3 regions of the Rhizobium sp. IY2 genome follow, and region 2 is predicted to be linked to each of the others. Evidence: predicted binding sites of a transcription regulator. Region 2 holds the regulator's gene; each other region holds the start of a gene.

Region 1 (6,607 bases), 400 kb from region 2:
TCCTTGGCGCCGAGCAACTGCGCATGGCGCATGGCGCGGCGCATGATGCGGCGCAGGACATAACCGCGGCCCTCATTCGACGGCAACACACCGTCGGCGATCAGGAAGGCCGAGGAGCGCAGGTGGTCGGCGATGACGCGGTGGCTGGCGCTGCCTTCCGCCTTGACGCCCATCGTATCCTCGATGGCGCCGATCAGTGTCCGGAAGAGATCGGTGTCGAACACGCTCTGAACGCCCTGCAGAATGCAGGCCATGCGCTCCAGACCCATGCCGGTGTCGATCGACGGACGCGGCAGCGGGTTGCGAACGCCGGGCTCCGTCTGTTCGAACTGCATGAAGACCAGGTTCCAGAATTCCAGGAACCGGTCGCCATCTTCCTCCGGCGAGCCCGGAGGTCCGCCCCAGACGTTCTCGCCCTGGTCGATGAAGATTTCCGAGCACGGACCGCAGGGGCCGGTATCGCCCATCTGCCAGAAATTGTCGGAGGTCGGAATGCGGATGATCTTGTCGTCGGAGAAACCGGCGATCTTCTTCCACAGCGTCGCTGCCTCTTCGTCTTCGGAATAGACGGTTACCAGCAGGCGATGCTTCGGCAGATCAAAACCTTCGGTCACGAGCTTCCAGGCAAGCTCGATCGCATTCTCCTTGAAATAGTCGCCGAAGGAGAAGTTGCCGAGCATTTCGAAGAAGGTCAGGTGACGCGCGGTATAGCCGACATTGTCGAGGTCGTTGTGCTTGCCGCCGGCGCGCACGCACTTCTGCGAGGTCGTCGCCGTCGAATAAGGACGCTTTTCCAGGCCGGTGAAGACATTCTTGAACTGCACCATGCCGGCATTGGTGAACATCAACGTCGGGTCGTTGCGCGGGACGAGCGGGCTCGACGGAACAATCTCATGGCCGTTCTTCTTGAAATAGTCGAGGAAGGTCGACCGGATATCGTTCACGCCGCTCATGCTATGCCCTTCAATGCTGCCGGAGGCAGGTAAATACAAATCCATCGGCTTTTAACGTTCGCCTCCGCCACTGTCCAGCAGACAAACAAAACCGGCCGCATTCTCATCAGGAATGCGGCCGGCTGGAACTGACTGATGAGTTCAAGCGCGAAAATTACATTTCCGCAGTGGCATCGCCATCGCCGTCATCGGGATCCGGTCCGCCGTTCTGCAGGAAGCGGTCGGCGATCAGGCCGGCATTCTGGCGGAGCGACAACTCGATCTCGCGGGCGAGATCCGGATTGTCGCGCAGGAAGGTCTTGGCGTTTTCACGACCCTGGCCGAGACGCTGGCTGTTATAGGAGAACCAGGCGCCCGATTTCTCGACGATGCCGGCCTTGACGCCGAGATCAACCAACTCGCCGGTCTTGGAAACACCCTCGCCATACATGATGTCGAACTCGACCTGCTTGAAGGGTGGCGCCATCTTGTTCTTGACGACCTTGACGCGTGTCTGGTTGCCGATCACCTCTTCGCGCTCCTTGACCGCGCCGATGCGGCGGATGTCGAGGCGCACGGAGGCATAAAATTTCAACGCATTGCCGCCCGTCGTCGTTTCCGGCGAACCGAACATGACGCCGATCTTCATGCGGATCTGGTTGATGAAGATCACCATGGTGTTCGACTTCGAGATCGAAGCGGTTAGCTTGCGCAGCGCCTGGCTCATCAGGCGCGCCTGCAGGCCGGGAAGGCTGTCGCCCATCTCGCCTTCGATTTCGGCGCGTGGTGTCAGTGCGGCGACCGAGTCGACGACGAGGACGTCGACGGCGCCGGAGCGCACCAGCGTATCGGTGATTTCAAGCGCCTGCTCGCCGGTATCGGGCTGCGAGATCAGAAGGTTCTGCAGATCGACGCCAAGCTTGCGGGCATAGACAGGATCGAGCGCATGCTCGGCATCGACGAAGGCGCAGATACCGCCCTTTTTCTGCGCTTCGGCAATGGTCTGCAGCGCAAGCGTCGTTTTACCGGAGCTTTCCGGCCCGTAAATTTCGATGATGCGGCCCCTCGGCAGGCCGCCGACGCCAAGTGCGATATCGAGGCCAAGCGAGCCGGTCGAGATCGTCTCGATCTCGACAACGTTCTCGTTGGAGCCGAGTTTCATAATCGAGCCCTTGCCGAACGACCGCTCTATCTGTGAGAGTGCCGCTTCAAGCGCCTTGCTTTTGTCCACCGATTTGTCCTCTACCAGCCGCAATGAATTCTGAGACATCCGATCCACCTTTAGGTTATTGAAGCCGCCCAAGCAATGTCGAGTTTGTACCCTATTTGTTCCACTCTCGCAATAGGCGATCAAACAATTGAAAGAAAAAGGTAAAACGGCCCGTGTTCTGTATTTGTTTTATCGATGAAAAGCAACGACTTAGATGTAAAGTGCCGGCACCCGCGCACAAAAACCCATCCCATCGATTCGCACGTCGGGCATCTGGAGAGTGCCTGAAATGAAAAGAAAGATTCTCGTTCTCGGCGGTGCCCATATCGATCGGCGCGGCCGCATCTCCGGCGAGACAGCGCCTGGCGCCAGCAATCCCGGCACCTGGTTCGAGGAGCCCGGCGGCGGCGGCTTCAATGCGGCGCGCAATCTCGCAAGGCTCGGTTTTCAGGTGACGATGATCTCGCCGCGCGGCGGCGATCCCAACGGCGAACTGGTCGGCGAAGCCGCCGATTTCGCCGGCATCGACGACCGGCCTTTCGTCTTCCTCGACCGCAAGACGCCGAGCTACACGGCGATCATCGAGAAGGACGGCAATCTGGTGATCGCCCTGGCCGACATGGATCTCTACCGCTTCTTCGTGCCGCGGCGTCTATCCATCCGCTGGGTGCGGGAAGCTTTCGACGCCCATGATTTCATCCTCTTCGATGCCAACCTGCCGGAAGAGACGATCGCCGCGATCGTCGCCAAGGCGCATTCCCTGGCCAAGCCCGTCGCGGCGATCGCCATCTCGCCGGCCAAGGTCGTCAGGCTGAAACCCTGCATCGGAGATATCGACTACCTTTTCCTGAACGAGGCCGAGGCCGCCGCCCTGACCGGTGAGCAGCCGGAAGACGCCGCCGGCTGGCCACCATTGCTGAACGAGATCGGCATCAGGAATGCCGTCGTCACTCGCGGCCGGCGCGAACTCGTCGCGCTTTGCGGGCACCGCGCCGTGACGCTGCAGCCGCCGATCGCCGACACCGTCGCCGATGTCACGGGTGCCGGCGATTCTCTTGCGGCCGGCACGCTCGCCGCCTTGATGCTCGGCCTGCCGCTCGAGGAAGCCGTCCGCCACGGCACCGCGGCCGCCACGCTGACCGTGCAGTCGCGGCACGCCGTCAACGAAAATCTGACGCCGGATCTTTTGAATGAGGCGCTTGCCCTTGTTCCCAAGATCAGAATTCTGCATTGAAGCGACTAATTAAAGAGTTGAGCATGATGCCGTCCGAAAACCGCCCACACTTTTCGGCATTATGTTCTGTCGATCATAGGACAAGACCATGACCAAGCCCATCTCCCCTCTTCTGCCGATCGCCTATTCGAAGGAGGTTGCCAGCGCCAAGCAGCGCGGCGCGCCGCTGGTGGCGCTGGAATCGACGATCATCACCCACGGCATGCCCTATCCCGGCAATATTGAGATGGCCCGCAGCGTCGAGACAATCATCCGTGAACAGGGAGCGGTGCCGGCAACGATCGCCGTCATTCATGGCACGTTGCATATCGGTCTTGAAGCCGCGGAATTGGAACAGCTCGCCAAGGCGACCGAGGTGATGAAGGTGTCGCGCGCCGATCTCGCCTTCGCGATCGCCGAGCGCCGCACCGGCGCCACCACGGTCGCGGCGACGATGATTGCGGCAGCGCGCGCCGGCATCCGCGTCTTTGCCACAGGCGGCATCGGCGGCGTACATCGCGGCGCCGAGGAAAGCTTCGATATATCAGCCGACCTCGAGGAGCTCGCCCGAACCGGCGTCATCGTCGTCTGCGCCGGCGCCAAGGCGATTCTCGACATTCCGAAGACGCTGGAAGTGCTGGAAACCCGCGGCGTGCCTGTCGTCACCTATGAGAGCGAGGAATTCCCCGCCTTCTGGTCACGCTCCTCAGGCATATCAAGCCCGCTGTCGCTGAACAGCCCGGCCGCCATCGCCAATTTCCAGACGGTGCGCGAACAGCTCGGTGTCGACGGCGGCATGCTCGTCGCCAACCCAGTGCCGGAAGTCGACGAAATCCCACGCGAGGAGATGGAAATCTATATCGAGCGGGCGCTGGATAGCGCCGAGCGCGACGAAATCACCGGCAAGGCTGTGACGCCCTATCTGCTCTCGACCATCTTCGACCTGACGGACGGCCAGAGCCTGAAAACCAATATTGCGTTGGTGGAGAACAATGCGCGGCTTGCCGCCGAGATTGCGGTGGCGCTGCGGAATGAGGATTGACGGGTAGGTCGGTATGGCCGTGACAGATAGATGGTGCCGAAAAAGCCCCTCTGCCTGCCGGGCAGAGGGGCTGGCACGGCACAACCGTGCCAGAGGCGATGTGTGGCACGCCCTCTCTCGGGCGCACCCCACTCACCCGTCCAACGTTTCCTTCACCACAACAGCGAGCTGCTTGAGCGAGAAGGGCTTCGGCAGGAAGCCGAATTTCGCATCCGGCGGCAGGTTGCGGGCAAAGGCATCTTCGGCATAGCCGGAGACGAAGATGAATTTCATGTCGGGATAGGTCTTGCGCAGCTCACGCAGCAGCGTCGGCCCATCCATTTCGGGCATGACGACGTCGGAGACGACGATATCGACCTTGCCGTCGAGTTCTTCCATGATGCTGAGCGCCTCGACGCCCGAGCCCGCCTCGTGTACGGTGTAGCCGCGCGTTTCCAGCATGCGCTTGCCGCCGCGGCGCACCGCCTCCTCGTCCTCGACGAGCAGGATGACCGCCGATCCCGTCAGATCCTCCGGCTGCTGTGTCGCCGGCGCCTCGGGCCGCACGCCGATCTCGGCGATGGCGCTGTCGATCGAACCTGCTTCGGCGGCGACCGCCGGCTCAGGGATGTGGCGCGGCAGGAACACCCGGAAGGTCGTGCCCTTGCCGACTTCGGATTCCGGCTGGATATAACCGCCCGACTGCTTGACGATGCCGTAGACCATGGCGAGGCCAAGGCCGGTGCCTTTGCCGACATCCTTGGTGGTGAAGAAGGGCTCGAAGATCTTGTCCATGATCTCAGGCGCGATACCGGTGCCGTTATCGGCCACCTCGATCAGCACCATGTCCTCGGCCGGCATGTAGGAATAGTTGAAGGCGGAGACCTCGGCGGCGGTCAGGTTTTTGGTGCGCAGCGTCAGCGTGCCGCCCTCGGGCATCGCATCGCGTGCATTGACGCAGAGATTGATCAGCACCTGCTCGAACTGCGAAAGGTCTGTTTTGACAGGCCAGAGGTCGCGGCCATATTGCACGTCGAGCTTGACGTTGGTGCCGGAGAGCAGCCGGTCGACCAGCATGCGCAGGTCGCCGACGACATCGGTGAGGTTCAGTACCGAGGGCCGCATCGTCTGCTTGCGCGAGAAGGCGAGCAGCTGGCGCACCAGCACGGCGGCGCGGTTGGCGTTGCGCTTGATCTCCATCAGGTCGGCGAAGCTGGCATCGGCCGGCCGCGCCTGCAGCAGCAGATGGTCGGAGGACAGCAGGATCGCCGTCAGCACGTTGTTGAAATCATGCGCGATGCCGCCGGCGAGTGTGCCCACAGCATTCATCTTCTGCGTCTGCGCCATCTGCGCTTCCAGCGCCTTCTGCTCGGTCACCTCGACGGCATAGACGATCGCCGCCTCCTCGGGCGCCTCGTCGCTCTGGTCGATGACCGCGTTAACATAGAAGCGGAAATAGCGCGCCTCGTCGGTCGGCGTCCGGGTATCGATGGGCGCGATATCGCCCTGCCGATCCTTGGCCGCCGCCAGCGCCTCGGCAAGCTGCGGCCGGTCGCTCTCCTGCACGATGGTTTCGAGATGCGGCGCCTTTTCGAGATCGTCGCGCGAGACGACGCCGGAGAACAGTTTCAGGAACGGTGCGTTGGTCCGCAGAATGCGCCCGTCGCCGTCGACCGAGGCGATCGCCATCGGCGTGTTGTTGAAGAAACGGGTGAAGCGCATGGCGGCGGCAGAAGCCGACTGGCCGCCGGCCTCGCTCTTTTCACGCGCCAGCACAATCGTCCGGCTTTCGCCGGGTGCGCCATCGCGCATCGAGGTGACGCTGTGGATGATCTGCACCGGCAGGCTCTGGCCGTTGGTCTTGCGCAGGTCGAGGTCGAGCGTCACGGTCTTCCTCAGACCCGGTTCGGCCTGCACCGACTGGATCAGCGCCAGCCCCTCGCCCGCCACGACGTCGCCGATCGTCATCGAGCCCGGCACGAACTTGGTGAGGTCGAGGCTCAGCCACTCGGCAAGCGTCGCATTCAGATAGAAGATCTCGCCCTTCCTGCCGGCGGAAAAGAAGCCGGCCGGCGCATGGTCGAGATAATCGATCGCGTTCTGCAATTCCTTGAAGAAGCGCTCCTGGTCGTCGCGCTCAGTGGTGATGTCGGTGATCTGCCAGATCTGCAGCGGCCTGCCGCTATTCTCCTCCGGCTGCAGCAGCCGTGCCTTCAGCCGGTACCAATGCG
Region 2 (6,607 bases):
TCGCCGTCGATGTAGGTGATTTTCGATTCACAGGATGCGGTCGAGGTAAAACCCGGATCGTACGTGAAGGAAGCCGTGTTCTTGTAGAGGGCACCGATATCGATGACGCTCGGGCCGATCGTGCCGCTCTTGACGGCAAGGTCGACAGATTTGTCACCGATTTTTATTGTAGCGCTTTGATCCGTCATGCTGATCCTCCGAAATGGCGGTGGCGCCTTAAAAGCGCCATAGGGGTTAAGCGTCCTCACCGATAGCTATATGATCGCGAAGCTAATGCCAAGTTACCGTGACGGCATTTTGTGCATTGCGGTATCACCTTTTAGGCACTGCAGCGATGAGCCGCGTGCATATCGGAAGCTGATGATTCGACTGGCCTTTTGGCACTCGCGATTTTCCCTCATATTTCAATCGATTATTCTTGCCGGATTTGATGGGAGGTTGCATTCTGGCCGCCTTGGCGGTTGAGCTTGGGCGGCGCATGCAGGAATTGACGACAGTCGAATTGCGGCCGGAAGCAGGCGCCGGCCTTGCCGATACCTCCGGTTTTTCTCCCCCTGCCGTGGTGTCGCGGCCGGCAAGGACGCAGTCGGCGACACCGTTGCGCCATCGCCTGCCGGCTTTGGCCTCGCAATCGCTGCGTGCCGGCAGGCGCATGCTGGGCGAGGAGGCGGATCATGGCCGCCTGCTGCTATTCTCGCCGGTCTTCCTCGGCGCCGGATCAGCCTTCTGGTTTCTTGGAGCATCGGATTTTCCGGTCATTGCACCGCTGCTCTGCCTGTTGGTGCTGACGACCGCGGTTCTGATCGCCAGCCGTATGCGGGCGGCATTGCGGACCGTCCTGCTGGCGCTTGCACTTGTGGCCGGTGGCATGGTCTCGGCGGAGTTCGAAAGCTGGCGGGCTTCGACCGTGATCCTCGACTCCGCCGTGACGACGACGGTGACCGGCCGTGTCGAACGGCGCGAAGGCGATGGTCGCGGCCGGTGGCGCTACATTCTGGCCGTCACCGGCACCGAGGTGCCGCAGGTGAAGCGGCCGCCGGAACGGATAACCGCGATCGCCCGCGGCGCCGACGCGCCTTTCGAGATCGGTGACATCATCACCGGCAGGGCTCGGCTGACACCGCCGTCAGGCCCAGCACTTCCACAGCTCAACGACTTCTCCTTCGGGGCCTATTTCGATGGCATCGGCGCCAATGGTTTCTTCTACGGCGCGCCGACGAAAGTCGATTTGCAGGCAGGCCCGCAGGCTGCCAGATCGACGGCGGAAACCCTGCTCGAATGGCTTTACCGGCTGCGCAGCGGCATCGGCGACCGCATCCGATCGATTCTGCCCGGCGACACCGGCGCTTTTGCCGCTGCTCTGGTGACGGACGAACGGCGCGCCATCTCGAATGCGACCACGGAGGCGCTGCGCCAGTCCGGTCTGGCGCATATCATCGCCATCTCAGGACTCAACATGGCGCTGTCGGCCGGCATCTTCTTCGTCGGCTTCCGGATGCTGCTCAGCCTCTTTCCCGGCGTCGCCCAGGCCTATCCGACGAAGAAGATCGCCGCCGCCGGCGCGCTCATCGCCGTCACGGCCTATTTCCTGATCTCCGGCTTCGCGGTCTCGGCCGAGCGCGCCTTCATCATGATGGCGATCATGCTGATTGCCGTCTTCTTCGACCGGCCGTCGATCAGCCTGCGCAATGTCGCTCTCTCCGCGCTCGTCATCCTCGCCATTTCGCCGTCCGAGGTCCTGGGTCCGAGCTTCCAGATGTCCTTTGCCGCAACCTTGGCGCTCGTGTCGGGCTATCAGCTGTGGAAGGATCGGCGCGTCCGCGAGAATGCCTTCCTGAAGCTGCCGATCGTCAGGCCTTTCGTCGCGGTTGCGGGGTTCTTCGGCGGTGTCTTCCTGACCTCGCTGATCGGCGGTTTCTCCACCGCACTGTTTTCGATCGAGCATTTTCATCGCCTGACCGCCTACGGCCTGCCGGCAAACCTCGCGACGATGCCGATCATCTCCTTCATCATCATGCCGGCCGGGTTGCTGGCGATGCTGCTCATGCCTTTCGGTCTGGACGTTTTGCCTTGGAAGATTGTCGGATTCGGCCTCGATCTGGTGATCGCCGTCGCCAAGACCGTGTCCGGCTGGGGTGGCGACATCGGCATCGGCCGCTTGCCCGCCTGGTATTTCGCGGTCGCCGTGGCAGGCTTCCTGCTGCTGACGCTACTCCGCACTCGGCTGCGCCATATGGGCACGTCGATCATATCAGTCGCAACGCTCATCCTGCTGGTTCTGCCGGTTCCCCGGCCGCCGGATCTGGTGATTTCGGAAGATGGCAGTCTCGTCGCGGTCGTCGAGGCGGCGGCAATGGCCTCCAACCGTGAAAACCCGCCGGATTTCATCTTCGACCAATGGCAGCGCGCGCTCGTCCTGCCGGCGCATGACCCGCCGAAGATGCTGGATGGTCCTGCTGTCCCGCCAGCGGGAGAGGACCGCCGCGTCAAGCTTTCCCGCGATCAGCAGAACGAAGCGAGGGCGGCGATGCGGGCGGCCGCAGCCGGCGGTGACGCAAACCGCTTTTCCTGTGTCAAGAAGGCCTGGTGCATATCAAGGCTTGGCAACGGTCATGTGGTCGCCGTCATCGACAATGCCGCCTATCTCGCTCCGGCCTGCGATGCGGCCGATATCGTGGTAACGTCGGTCCGCCTGCGTTTCAACAGCTGCCGCTCAGGCGCGACGCTCTTCACCGGCGAGACGTTGCGCCGGACCGGTTCCGTCGAGCTGCGCTTCGCCGAGGCCGGCATGGAGGTCACAACCGCATTCGATGATCTGTGGCGGCCATGGATCCGCCATCGCGCCTATGACTGGCGCAGCAACAGCTTTGTCGAAACCGGCCTGCAGGGTGTCAGTGATAGCGGCGAATAAGGCCGACGAGTTTGCCCTGCACCTTGACGCGGTCTGGCCCGAAGATCCGGGTCTCGTAAGCCGGGTTGGCCGCTTCCAGCGCGATCGAGGCGCCCTTGCGGCGGAAGCGTTTGAGCGTCGCTTCTTCGTCGTCGACGAGAGCAACGACGATGTCGCCAGGGCTTGCGGTGCTGCCATTGCGGATGATCACGGTGTCGCCGTCGAAAATGCCGGCGTCGATCATCGAATCACCCTTGACCTCCAGCGCGTAGTGTTCACCGGAGCCGAGCATATCGGCCGGAACGACGATGTCGTGGGTGTTGTTCTGGATTGCCGAGATCGGAACGCCGGCGGCGATCCGGCCCATGACCGGCACGGAGACTGAGTTGCCATTGTCGGCGACGGGTTTTGCAGGAGCGGGAGTGGCGACCGGCTGGGGCTTGCCCAGGCTGCCCTCAATGACGCTCGGCGAAAAGCCGCGCCGGGGCTGGATGCTGGGGCTATAGGCCTCCGGAAGCTTGATGACCTCGAGTGCGCGGGCCCGGTTCGGTAGGCGGCGAATGAAGCCACGCTCCTCGAGCGCAGTAATCAGCCGGTGAATCCCGGACTTCGAAGCGAGATCCAGGGCGTCCTTCATTTCGTCGAAAGACGGCGGAACGCCGGATTCCTTCATGCGCTCATGAATGAAGAGGAGAAGCTCCTGTTGTTTGCGCGTGAGCATCGACGTTGTGACCTCGTGATTGAAACAAATCCAGAACAGACACTATATGTTCCATATGTGTTCCGCAAGTAGCTAAATTTCCGTAAAACTTGGCGCCAACTCGTTGAGATTTTTATTTTCATTCGCCGGATTGGCCGACAAGTCTTGCCTTGCGCGGCACTGTCGCACATCTCTGCCGTGTGAGGAGAGGGGATACCATGAACGAGCATTCCGCCAAACCACGCCCGCTGGATCATGTCGTGCTGCCGGTCGTCAATATCGATCTGGCGCGCGAGAGGCTCGGCAAGCTGGGCTTTACCGTTGCCGCCGATGCGCGTCATCCCTTCGGAACGGAGAATGCCTGCGTCTTTTTTGCCGATAAGACCTATCTGGAGCCGCTCGGGATTGCGAGCGTTAGGGAAAGTGAAGCATCGGCGCGGCAAGGCAATGTCTTCACCGCCCGCAACCGCGCCTTCCGATTCCGCTGCGGCGAGGAAGGGCTTTCGGCGGTGGCCTTCGGCAGCGAGGATGCCGATATCGATCATCGGAATTTCGTCGGCGACGGAGCGAGCGCCGGCGAGATGCTGGCGTTCAGCCGGCCGATGACGATGCCGGATGGTTCTGAGAGCATTGCCGGCTTCAGGCTGGCCTTTGCCGGCGACCTGCGCGCGCCCGATCTCTTTCTCTTCACCGTCGAGCGCGTCAATCCGCTGCCGGCCGACCGCGGCGCGCTGGAGGCGCATGCCAATGGCGTCACCGGCATTGCCGAGGTGGTGTTTTGCGCGCCCGATGCGGCTGCCTTCGCCGCCTTCGTCAGTCTTGCCAGCGCGCAATCGGCAGTCGAGAACACCGGTTTCGGCGTCAAGATCGCGGCGTCGAATGTGAAAATCAGCCTGATGACGCCGGAGGGTTTGGAGGCCTATTTCGAGGTCGCCGTCCCATCCGCCGACCGCGGCCTGCGCGGCCGGGCGATTCTCTTCGCTGTCGCCGATCTTGCCGTGACAGAAGCGCATTTGGCTGCTAACGGGGTGACATATACGCGCAAGAACAATCGCATTCTGGTGAAGCCCGCGCCCGGGCAGGGCACGCTTTTCGCCTTCGAGGAAACACGATGAGCACAGATACGAATTCCCAAGTCAAGATCGGCGAGGGCCAGGGCCAGGTCACCTTTTCCAACACCGGCCGCCTGTCGCTGATTGCCGGCCCTTGCCAGATGGAGAGCCGCGACCACGCCTTCATGGTGGCCGGCACGCTGAAGGAGCTTTGCGGAAAGCTCGGCATCGGCCTCGTATACAAGAGCTCCTTCGACAAGGCGAACCGCACTTCGCTTTCGGCCGAACGCGGCATCGGCATTGAAAAGGGCATGGAGATCTTTGCCGACCTCAAGAAGGAATTCGGCTTTCCCGTCCTGACCGACGTTCATACCGCCGAACAATGCGCCGAGGTGGCAAAGACCGTCGATGTCCTGCAGATCCCGGCCTTCCTTTGCCGCCAGACCGATCTTCTCATCGCCGCCGCCAAGACCGGCCGCGTCGTCAATGTCAAGAAGGGCCAGTTCCTCGCTCCCTGGGATATGAAAAACGTCCTGAAGAAGCTCAACGCCAGCGGCAATCCGAACGTGCTGCTGTGCGAGCGCGGCGCCTCCTTTGGCTACAACACGCTGGTTTCCGACATGCGTTCGCTGCCGATCATGGCGTCGATGGGTGCTCCCGTTGTTTTCGACGCGACCCATTCCGTGGCGCAGCCGGGCGGGCAGGGCGATTCCTCGGGCGGCCAGCGGGAATTCGTGGAAACGCTGGCGCGCGCAGCGGTGGCGACCGGCATTGCCGGCGTCTTCCTCGAAACCCATCAGGACCCCGACAATGCGCCTTCCGACGGACCGAACATGGTCTATCTCAAGGACATGCCGCGGCTCCTCGAAAAGCTGCTTGCCTTCGATGCGGTCGCCAAGGCCTGATTACCCAGCTTGACGTTCAACAGTCTGACACGATCGCGCTATAAGCATGTCGCGCAAAACCAAAGAGCAAGGCGCGGACCAAGCGAATGTTAGAGATCGCGACGCGCTTTCGCCCACATCGGAACGCTGGTTCGAAGGCTGGCAATTGCGGCATTGTAATTTGCTCGCCTTCGATTAAGACAGGTTTCGAACGACTTATCACCCACTGAGCAGGAAGAACCCATGACTGCAATCACCGATATCATCGCCCGCGAGATTCTCGATAGCCGTGGCAATCCCACCGTCGAAGTCGATGTCTATCTCGAAGACGGCAGCATGGGCCGTGCGGCTGTTCCCTCGGGCGCCTCGACGGGCGCGCATGAGGCGGTCGAACTGCGCGACGGCGGCAAGCGCTACCTCGGCAAGGGCGTCCAGAAGGCGGTCGACGCCGCCAACACCGAGATCTTCGATGCGATCGGCGGCATCGACGCCGAAAACCAGATCCAGATCGACAACATCATGATCGAGCTGGACGGCACGCCGAACAAGTCGCGCCTCGGCGCCAACGCCATCCTCGGCGTGTCGCTCGCCGTCGCCAAGGCTGCCGCCCAGGCCTCCGGCCTGCCGCTCTACCGTTATGTCGGCGGCGCTTCCGCCAGCCTGCTGCCGGTGCCGATGATGAACATCATCAACGGCGGCGCCCATGCCGACAACCCGATCGATTTCCAGGAATTCATGATCCTGCCGGTCGGCGCCGATACGATCGCCGAAGCCGTGCGCATGGGTTCGGAAGTCTTCCATACGCTCCGCAAGGAACTTGCCGCACAGGGCCACAACACCAATGTCGGCGACGAAGGCGGTTTCGCACCGGGCCTGAAGAGCGCTTCCGAAGCCCTCGACTTCATCGTCAAGTCGGTCGAAAAAGCCGGCTACAAGCCGGGCGAGGACATCTACCTCGGCCTCGATTGCGCCTCGACGGAATTCTTCAAGGACGGCAAATATGTTCTCGAAGGGGAAGGCCGCACGCTCGAATCGGGCGCCATGGCCGAATATCTGGCCGAACTCGCCGCCAAGTACCCGA
Region 3 (6,607 bases), on a different contig from region 2:
CGCGGTGCTGTGCGGTGCCGTAGCCCACATGCGCGGCAAAGCCGTAATCCGGAAACACATGATGCGCGCGTGCCATCATCCGGTCGCGCGTCACCTTGGCGACGATCGAGGCCGCGGCGATCGAGACCGAGCGGGCATCGCCCTTGACCACCGCCTGTCCGGGGCAATCGAGGCCGGGCGGCACGTCGAGCCCGTCGGTCAGCACGTAGCTTGCCGGAATGGCGAGGCTGCAGATGGCGCGGCGCATGGCGTCGAGGCTAGCCTTGCGGATATCGGTCTCGTCGATGCGCGTCGAGCTGGAGGAGGCGATGGAGACGGTCGCGGTCGCCAGAATCTGCGCGAACAGTTCCTCGCGCCGTTGCGCCGAAAGCTGCTTGGAATCGTTCAGACCCTCGGGGATGCGTTTGGGATCGAGGATGACGGCAGCGGCGACCACAGGCCCGGCCAGCGGCCCGCGGCCTGCCTCGTCGGCGCCGGCAACCGGCCAGTGGCCGGCCCTGCGGGCTTTGAGCTCGAGTTTGAAATCCGGCACGAGCGGAGCCGTGTCGAAAAGCAGGGGAGAATCGGGTGGCGTGCGAGGTTTCATGCGGCTGAACCTCGCACGCCAACCCGATTTCCCGCAAGTCCCCGGATCAGGGCGGCGGCCGGGGACCGGTCCGGCGGATGGTGGCGGTCAAGGCCATCCGCGGGAATTGCGCTCGGGGCTCGAAGACAGGGCGGTTCTATCGAGAAGCCGATGCGCAAGCTACAAGCAATTCCAGGAAAAGTGCGAAGCGGTTTTCCGTTCGGAATTGCGTAAAGGCCAGAGAGCAGTTCCCGGCAAAGCGCGAAGCGGTTTGCCTGAACTGCGTAAAACAAAAGGTCAAAGAAGCGACAGCTGGACGCCGCTGCCGTCGGGCGGCACGAACAGGTCGTCGCGCAGCGGCACGCTGCGTCGCGTCAGGCCGAAACGCCGGGCTGCCATCTCAAATCGCCTGGCGATCTGCCAGGCATAGGGACCGGCGCCCTTCATCCGCTTGCCGAATTCGGCATCGTAATCCTTGCCGCCGCGCATCGAGCGCACCAGCGACATCACATGCCGGTAACGATCGGGGTAATGTTGCAGCAGCCAATCACGAAACAGCGGGCTGACCTCGAGCGGCAGCCTGAGGATGACATAGCTCGCCTCGGCGGCGCCGGCAGCCTTGGCCGATTCGAGAATGCGCTCCAACTCGTGATCGTTCAGCGCCGGGATCAGCGGGGCGGCCATCACAGCCGTCTGGATGCCGGCTTCGGCAAGGGTGTGGATCGTCTCCAGCCGCCGCGGCGGTGTTGCGGCCCGCGGCTCCATCGTCCGGGCAAGCTTGCGATCCAGCGTGGTCACGGAGATGCCAACGCGCACCAGGTTCTTGCTTGCCATCTCCCGCAGAATGTCGAGATCACGCAGGATCATCGCCGATTTGGTGACGATCGAGACTGGATGGTTTGCCTTGTTCAAGACCTCGAGGATGCCGCGCATGATGCGCCATTCCTTTTCGATCGGCTGATAGGGGTCGGTATTGGTGCCGATGGCGATCACCCGCACCTTGTAGCCGGGTTTGGCGAGCTCCCGCTCCAGCAACTTTGCCGCATCGGGCTTGGCAAACAGCTTCGTCTCGAAATCGAGCCCTGCGGAAAGCCCCATATAGGCATGCGTCGGCCGGGCGAAACAATAGATGCAGCCATGTTCGCAGCCGCGATAGGGATTGATCGAACGGTCGAAGGAAATATCCGGCGATTCGTTGCGGGTGATGGCCGTGCGCGGCTTCTCGACCTGCACTTCCGTCTTGAACGGCGGCAGTTCTTCCCATGTCTGCCAGCCATCGTCGAAGGTCTCCCGCTGCAGCGCTTCGAACCGCCCCGTCGGGTTCAATCCCGCCCCACGCCCGCGCCGCCGATCGACCTCGACCCTTAGACCCGAGGAAACGATCATCGCATCGGCAATATCTGCCGTATTGGCAGGCGCGAATGCGGCCTGCCCTGCCAGGGACTGCTCTCTCATCGGATTCTCCCGTGGCGGAAAGCCATCGCCTCCGCCCGTTTTGCTGATTAAATTCCTATCGGCAAAATGAGAACAATGCAAGAACAAAATAAGGAAAACGGCGCTGGCAAAAATTTGTGCGGCGCATTATAAACAGTCAATGTTGACGGTTGTTCTCGAATGTCAGGATCAGGAATCTGAACTGGCGCAGACTTTATCGGTCTTGGTGGCAGGCGCAGTGGAGGGGCTGGTGAGCGATGTGATCGTGCTCGATCACGGCTCTCGCGACGGCACCTCACGGGTGGCCGACGCTGCCGGCTGCCGCTTCCATTCGCAATGGGATATCAAGGATATCGTCCGCTCGGCGCGCGGCGAATGGCTGCTCTTTGTCGAGCCGGGCGCCAGACCGCAGGCGGGCTGGATCGATGAGATCGCCGAATATGTGGCGCTGAACAAGCTGCCGGCGCGCTTCACTGCGTCGAGGGGCTATCGCCGCCCGTTCTTCCAGCGTGTCGGCCGGGCCGTACCGCCGCTGGAACTCGGTTTCCTGGTGCCGAAAAAGCTGGCACTCGCCACCGCCAAAAGCGGCATGCGGCTTGCCGAATTCGTCAAGGGCCAGAAACCGCGGCGGCTGGCGAGCGAGCTCATTCCGTCCTGGGTCGCCCGCGCCGCACGGTAGCTGCCGCGATCCCCTCCCACCGCTCGCGCAAAAGATGGCGCCCAATAGGATTTCGCGCTATAATTCAAACATGGCGCCGTCGAAGCGCCGCGCTTCGCAACGGAATGGCCATGGAATGCCGGTGAACGGCAGAACAGGTCAGCGACAATCTCCTCTTCTGCCGGGTACCCGGCGAAAGGAGGTGCGTCATGACACGCGGTATGATCTACGGCCTGCTGGCCGTCATATTGCCGATATTGGTGATCGCGCATCCGCATTCGGCAGCATCGCAGATGATGCGCAGTTGCGCAGGCCGACCCGAAATCGTCAATTTCCTGGACAAGAACTTCGCCGAAAAGCTCACGGCAGTCGGACTGATCAACCAGAACGCCATTCTTGAGGTCTATGCCGCCGAAAGCGGCACCTGGACCCTCATCGTCACGGATGTTCACGGCGTAAGCTGCATTCTGCTGTCGGGTGATAGCTGGGATACCATGCCCGTCCTGCCGGGCCTGGCCACATAGGAATGCCGCTCTTGCAGGCAGTCTACTTCGTCGCGCCGCGTTTCAGGTGCTCGTCCAGCCGCGGCATGATCTCGACGAAATTGCACGGCATGCTGCGGTAGTCGAGTTGGCCTTTCAGAATGCCGTCCCAGGCATCCCGGCAGGCGCCGGGCGAACCCGGCAGTGCGAAGATGAAGGTGGCATTGGCAACGCCTGCCGTGGCGCGCGACTGGATCGTCGCCGTGCCGATCTTCTCGTAGGAGATCCGGTGGAAGATGGCGGAAAAGCCGTCCATCCGCTTTTCGAACAAAGGCTCCAGCGCCTCGGGCGTCACGTCGCGGCCGGTAAAGCCGGTACCACCCGTGGTGATGACGACGTCTATGTCTTTGCTGTCAATCCAGGCCTTTACCCGGGAGGCAATCTCCGTGCGATCATCGGGCACGATGCCACGGTCGACCAGCCGGTGGCCCGCTTCGGTGATCCGCGCCGCCAACGTGTCGCCTGACTTGTCCGTCTCCGGCGTGCGCGTGTCCGAGATCGTGAGAACCGCAATACCGACCGCGATGAAGGGCCGCTTTTCGTCCAGAGCTGCCATCACATGCCTCCCGAAACCGTTTCCGTCGCCTGGAAATACCAGTCGGGCCGCGCGCCGTGAAGAGCCGCGGCCGCATCTTCGGCAGCAGTCATGGTGGTAAAGATGCCGAAGCAGGTGGCGCCGGAGCCGGACATGCGGGTCAACAGCGCGCCGCTGGCCTGCAGCATCGCCGAGATCGCCGATATCTCCGCCACAAGCTCACGCGCCGGCGGTTCCAGATCGTTGCGGGCGGCACCGATCGCCGCGAGCCAGTCGGCAGTCCCGGGCACGCGCGGAGCCAGGCTCAAGGCCGGATTGTCCTTTGTCGCCAACCGGCGGAAAACTTCGGGCGTCGACACGCCCTTCAGCGGATTGGCAAGCACCATGGCAAAGGCCGGCAGATCGGGCACCGGTTCGATCTTTTCGCCGATGCCGCGGGCAATCAGCGGCCGGCTTTCCATGCACATCGGCACGTCGGCGCCGAGCTTCAGCGCCAGCATAGCAAGCGCGTCCTCGGGCAACCTCGTGCCCCAGAGGCGCATCAGCCCCCGCAAGGTCGCAGCTGCGTCGGCCGAGCCGCCGCCGATGCCGGAGGCGATCGGCAAATTCTTCTGGAGGTGGATATGCACAGGGAAGGCGAGGGCTCCGACCGTCTCGCGCAGGAGATCACGCGCCCTCAGCACGAGGTTGGTGCCGCCATCTTCGGCAAGCGCGCCGCCGAAACGGCCTGACAGGGTGAAGGCGTCGGCCTGTGCGGGCAGGAAACCCAGCCGGTCGCCATGCTCTGCGAAGGTCACCAGCATATCGAGCAGATGATAACCGTCCGGCCGCTGGCCCGTCACATGCAGGGCCAGGTTGATCTTCGCGCGCGCCTCTTCGGTGACGCCGAAAGCGTCGGCCAGGCCCTCTTCAGGCATGCGTCCCGCCCGTCAGGATTTCTTGTCGACCGGCGGCGGCGTGACGGGGGCCGGATCCGGCTGCTTCTTGTCGGCCGCCTTGGCATCGTCGCTGACGGGAGGCAGGCCGTTGGCGACCTTGTCCTTGATCTTCGGGATCTCGGCAGCCTCAGGCTCGGAGCTGAGCGCCCGGTTCCACTGGTAGACGGCTTCGAGCTTGCGCCCGACGCGCCAATAGGCATCGCCGAGATGGTCGTTGATCGTCGCGTCGCCGGCCTTGATCTGGGCAGCCCGCTCCAGCTCGTCGACGGCATCGTCGAAGCGGTTGAGGCGGAAATAGGCCCAGCCGAGCGAATCGATGATGTAACCGTCGTCAGGGCGAAGATCGACGGCCTTCTTGATCATCCCGAGACCTTCGTCGAGGTTCCGGTTCATGTCGATCCAGGAATAGCCGAGATAGTTCAGCACCTGCGGCTGGTCGGGGTTGAGCTCCAACGCCTTGCGGAAATTCGGCTCCGCCTGGTCCCACTTCTTCAGCCGTTCATAGGCAATGCCGCGCTGGAAGAAGACGCTCCAGTTGGCGCGGCCGGGAATGGGGCCGATCGCTTCGACGGCCTTGTCGTAATTGGCGGCCATCGCCTCGTAGTCCTTGGCATCGGAGAGCACGCTGCCATAGGCGAGGTAGCTGCGGATGTCCTTCGGGTCGGAGGTGATCAGCGCCTGCAGGTGCTTGCGCGCCTCCTCCACCTTGCCGCCCTGGGCAAGGGCAAGGCCGAGCTGCAGCTCGGAGATGCGCCGCATCGGCGAATTCTCCGGCACTTTCTTGTAGAGCGCGATGGCGCGGTCCATCTGGTTCTGCTTCTCGGCGATGCCGCCAAGCAGCACCAGCGTATCGGCGCTGTTCGGATCGAGCGCATTGGCCGTCTGCAGGTAAAGCGAGACGATGTCCTCGGCGCCGTCGCGGTTCAGTGCGCCGCCGACCGAAAACAGCACGCCGGCAGCCCCTTCTTCGGCTGTCTTGACCTGCTGTTCCTGCTTCTCGTCCTTTTCGATGCTGTCGCGCAGCGCGTTCAGCGGCGCATAATTCGGCAGCAGGTTGTCACCGACGGAAACGGCGTCGAGCGCCTTCTGCTTATTGCCCTGCGTTGCTTCGAGGCGGGCAAGCGCCATCACCGCGCGCATGAAGGTGTCGGGCGCCGTCGCACCGCCTTCCTTGTCGAGCACGGCATCGTTCAGATGCTTGCGGGCGGACTTCACATCGCCGGTGGCGATGGCGATCGCCCCGGCATTGTAATTCTGGAAGATGCGGAACCAGTCCGGTCCCTTCATCTTCTCGACCATGGTGAGCGCTTCCTTGCCGCGGCCGGCGCCGACGCGGGCCCAGGCAAGCAGCAGGTCGTTCATCATCCGGTCGAGATCGTTCGGCCCCTTATATTTCAGGATGGCCTCGGCGGTCTTGTAGTCGTCGCGGCGCACGGCATCCATGCCGCGCACGATCGTGGTGATGCGCTCGACGGAAGGATCGCCCTTCAGGTCGTTGGCATATTTGACGCCCTCCTTGATGTCGCCATTGAGCAGCAGCGAGATCATCAGCCGCTGGCGAATCTCGGGATTGCCGGGTTCGATCTGCAGCGCCTTCTTGTAGAGTTCGATCGCGGTTTCGTAGTCATGATCGACATCGGCCGTGCGGGCGGCGAGGAAGGCGCCGGAGAAACTGGTGACGCTATCGGCATCGAAGAAACTGTCGGTCTTTGCGGCATCGCCCGTCTTGGCCGCATCCTCGGCGTTGACGCCGCCGACGCCGCCCAGCGAAAGGACAGCGGCCAGCGCTGCGCTCGTAAGAAGACGGATGGCAAATCTCTGCCGCATTAGGAAACCTTTCTTCGACAGCGTCCCGGCAATGGGGCCGGCCGCAAAACAAGTTGCGATCACTGATTCATAACAGGATGGCTTTTTTGAAGCGGCGCTGCAAGAAAA

Evidence for each region. The regulator LexA, encoded in region 2, represses DNA repair genes until DNA is damaged. The targets are predictions, from matches to a motif close to TGTTCNNNNTGTGTTCNG.
Region 1: the regulator LexA is predicted to act here: its motif matches at 2,317-2,334, upstream of recA (recombinase RecA).
Region 3: the regulator LexA is predicted to act here: its motif matches at 2,089-2,106, upstream of ACMUVN_RS24655 (PA0069 family radical SAM protein).

The regions. Positions count from the first base shown of each region.
Region 1 covers NZ_JBLKNU010000001.1:1,118,418-1,125,024, reverse strand. The annotation lists gene alaS (alanine--tRNA ligase) at 1-953, opposite strand, end outside; gene recA (recombinase RecA) at 1,108-2,202, opposite strand; gene ACMUVN_RS05450 (carbohydrate kinase family protein) at 2,432-3,376, shown strand; gene ACMUVN_RS05445 (pseudouridine-5'-phosphate glycosidase) at 3,465-4,397, shown strand; gene cckA (cell cycle histidine kinase CckA) at 4,530-6,607, opposite strand, start outside.
Region 2 covers NZ_JBLKNU010000001.1:1,521,546-1,528,152, reverse strand. The annotation lists gene gltA (citrate synthase) at 1-188, opposite strand, end outside; gene ACMUVN_RS07480 (ComEC/Rec2 family competence protein) at 479-2,911, shown strand; gene lexA (transcriptional repressor LexA) at 2,892-3,611, opposite strand; gene ACMUVN_RS07470 (VOC family protein) at 3,809-4,705, shown strand; gene kdsA (3-deoxy-8-phosphooctulonate synthase) at 4,702-5,547, shown strand; gene eno (phosphopyruvate hydratase) at 5,770-6,607, shown strand, end outside.
Region 3 covers NZ_JBLKNU010000009.1:154,018-160,624, reverse strand. The annotation lists gene ACMUVN_RS24660 (ribonuclease HII) at 1-586, opposite strand, end outside; gene ACMUVN_RS24655 (PA0069 family radical SAM protein) at 863-2,020, opposite strand; gene ACMUVN_RS24650 (glycosyltransferase family 2 protein) at 2,160-2,678, shown strand; gene ACMUVN_RS24645 (hypothetical protein) at 2,867-3,181, shown strand; gene moaB (molybdenum cofactor biosynthesis protein B) at 3,204-3,755, opposite strand; gene ACMUVN_RS24635 (4-(cytidine 5'-diphospho)-2-C-methyl-D-erythritol kinase) at 3,755-4,651, opposite strand; gene ACMUVN_RS24630 (tetratricopeptide repeat protein) at 4,664-6,499, opposite strand.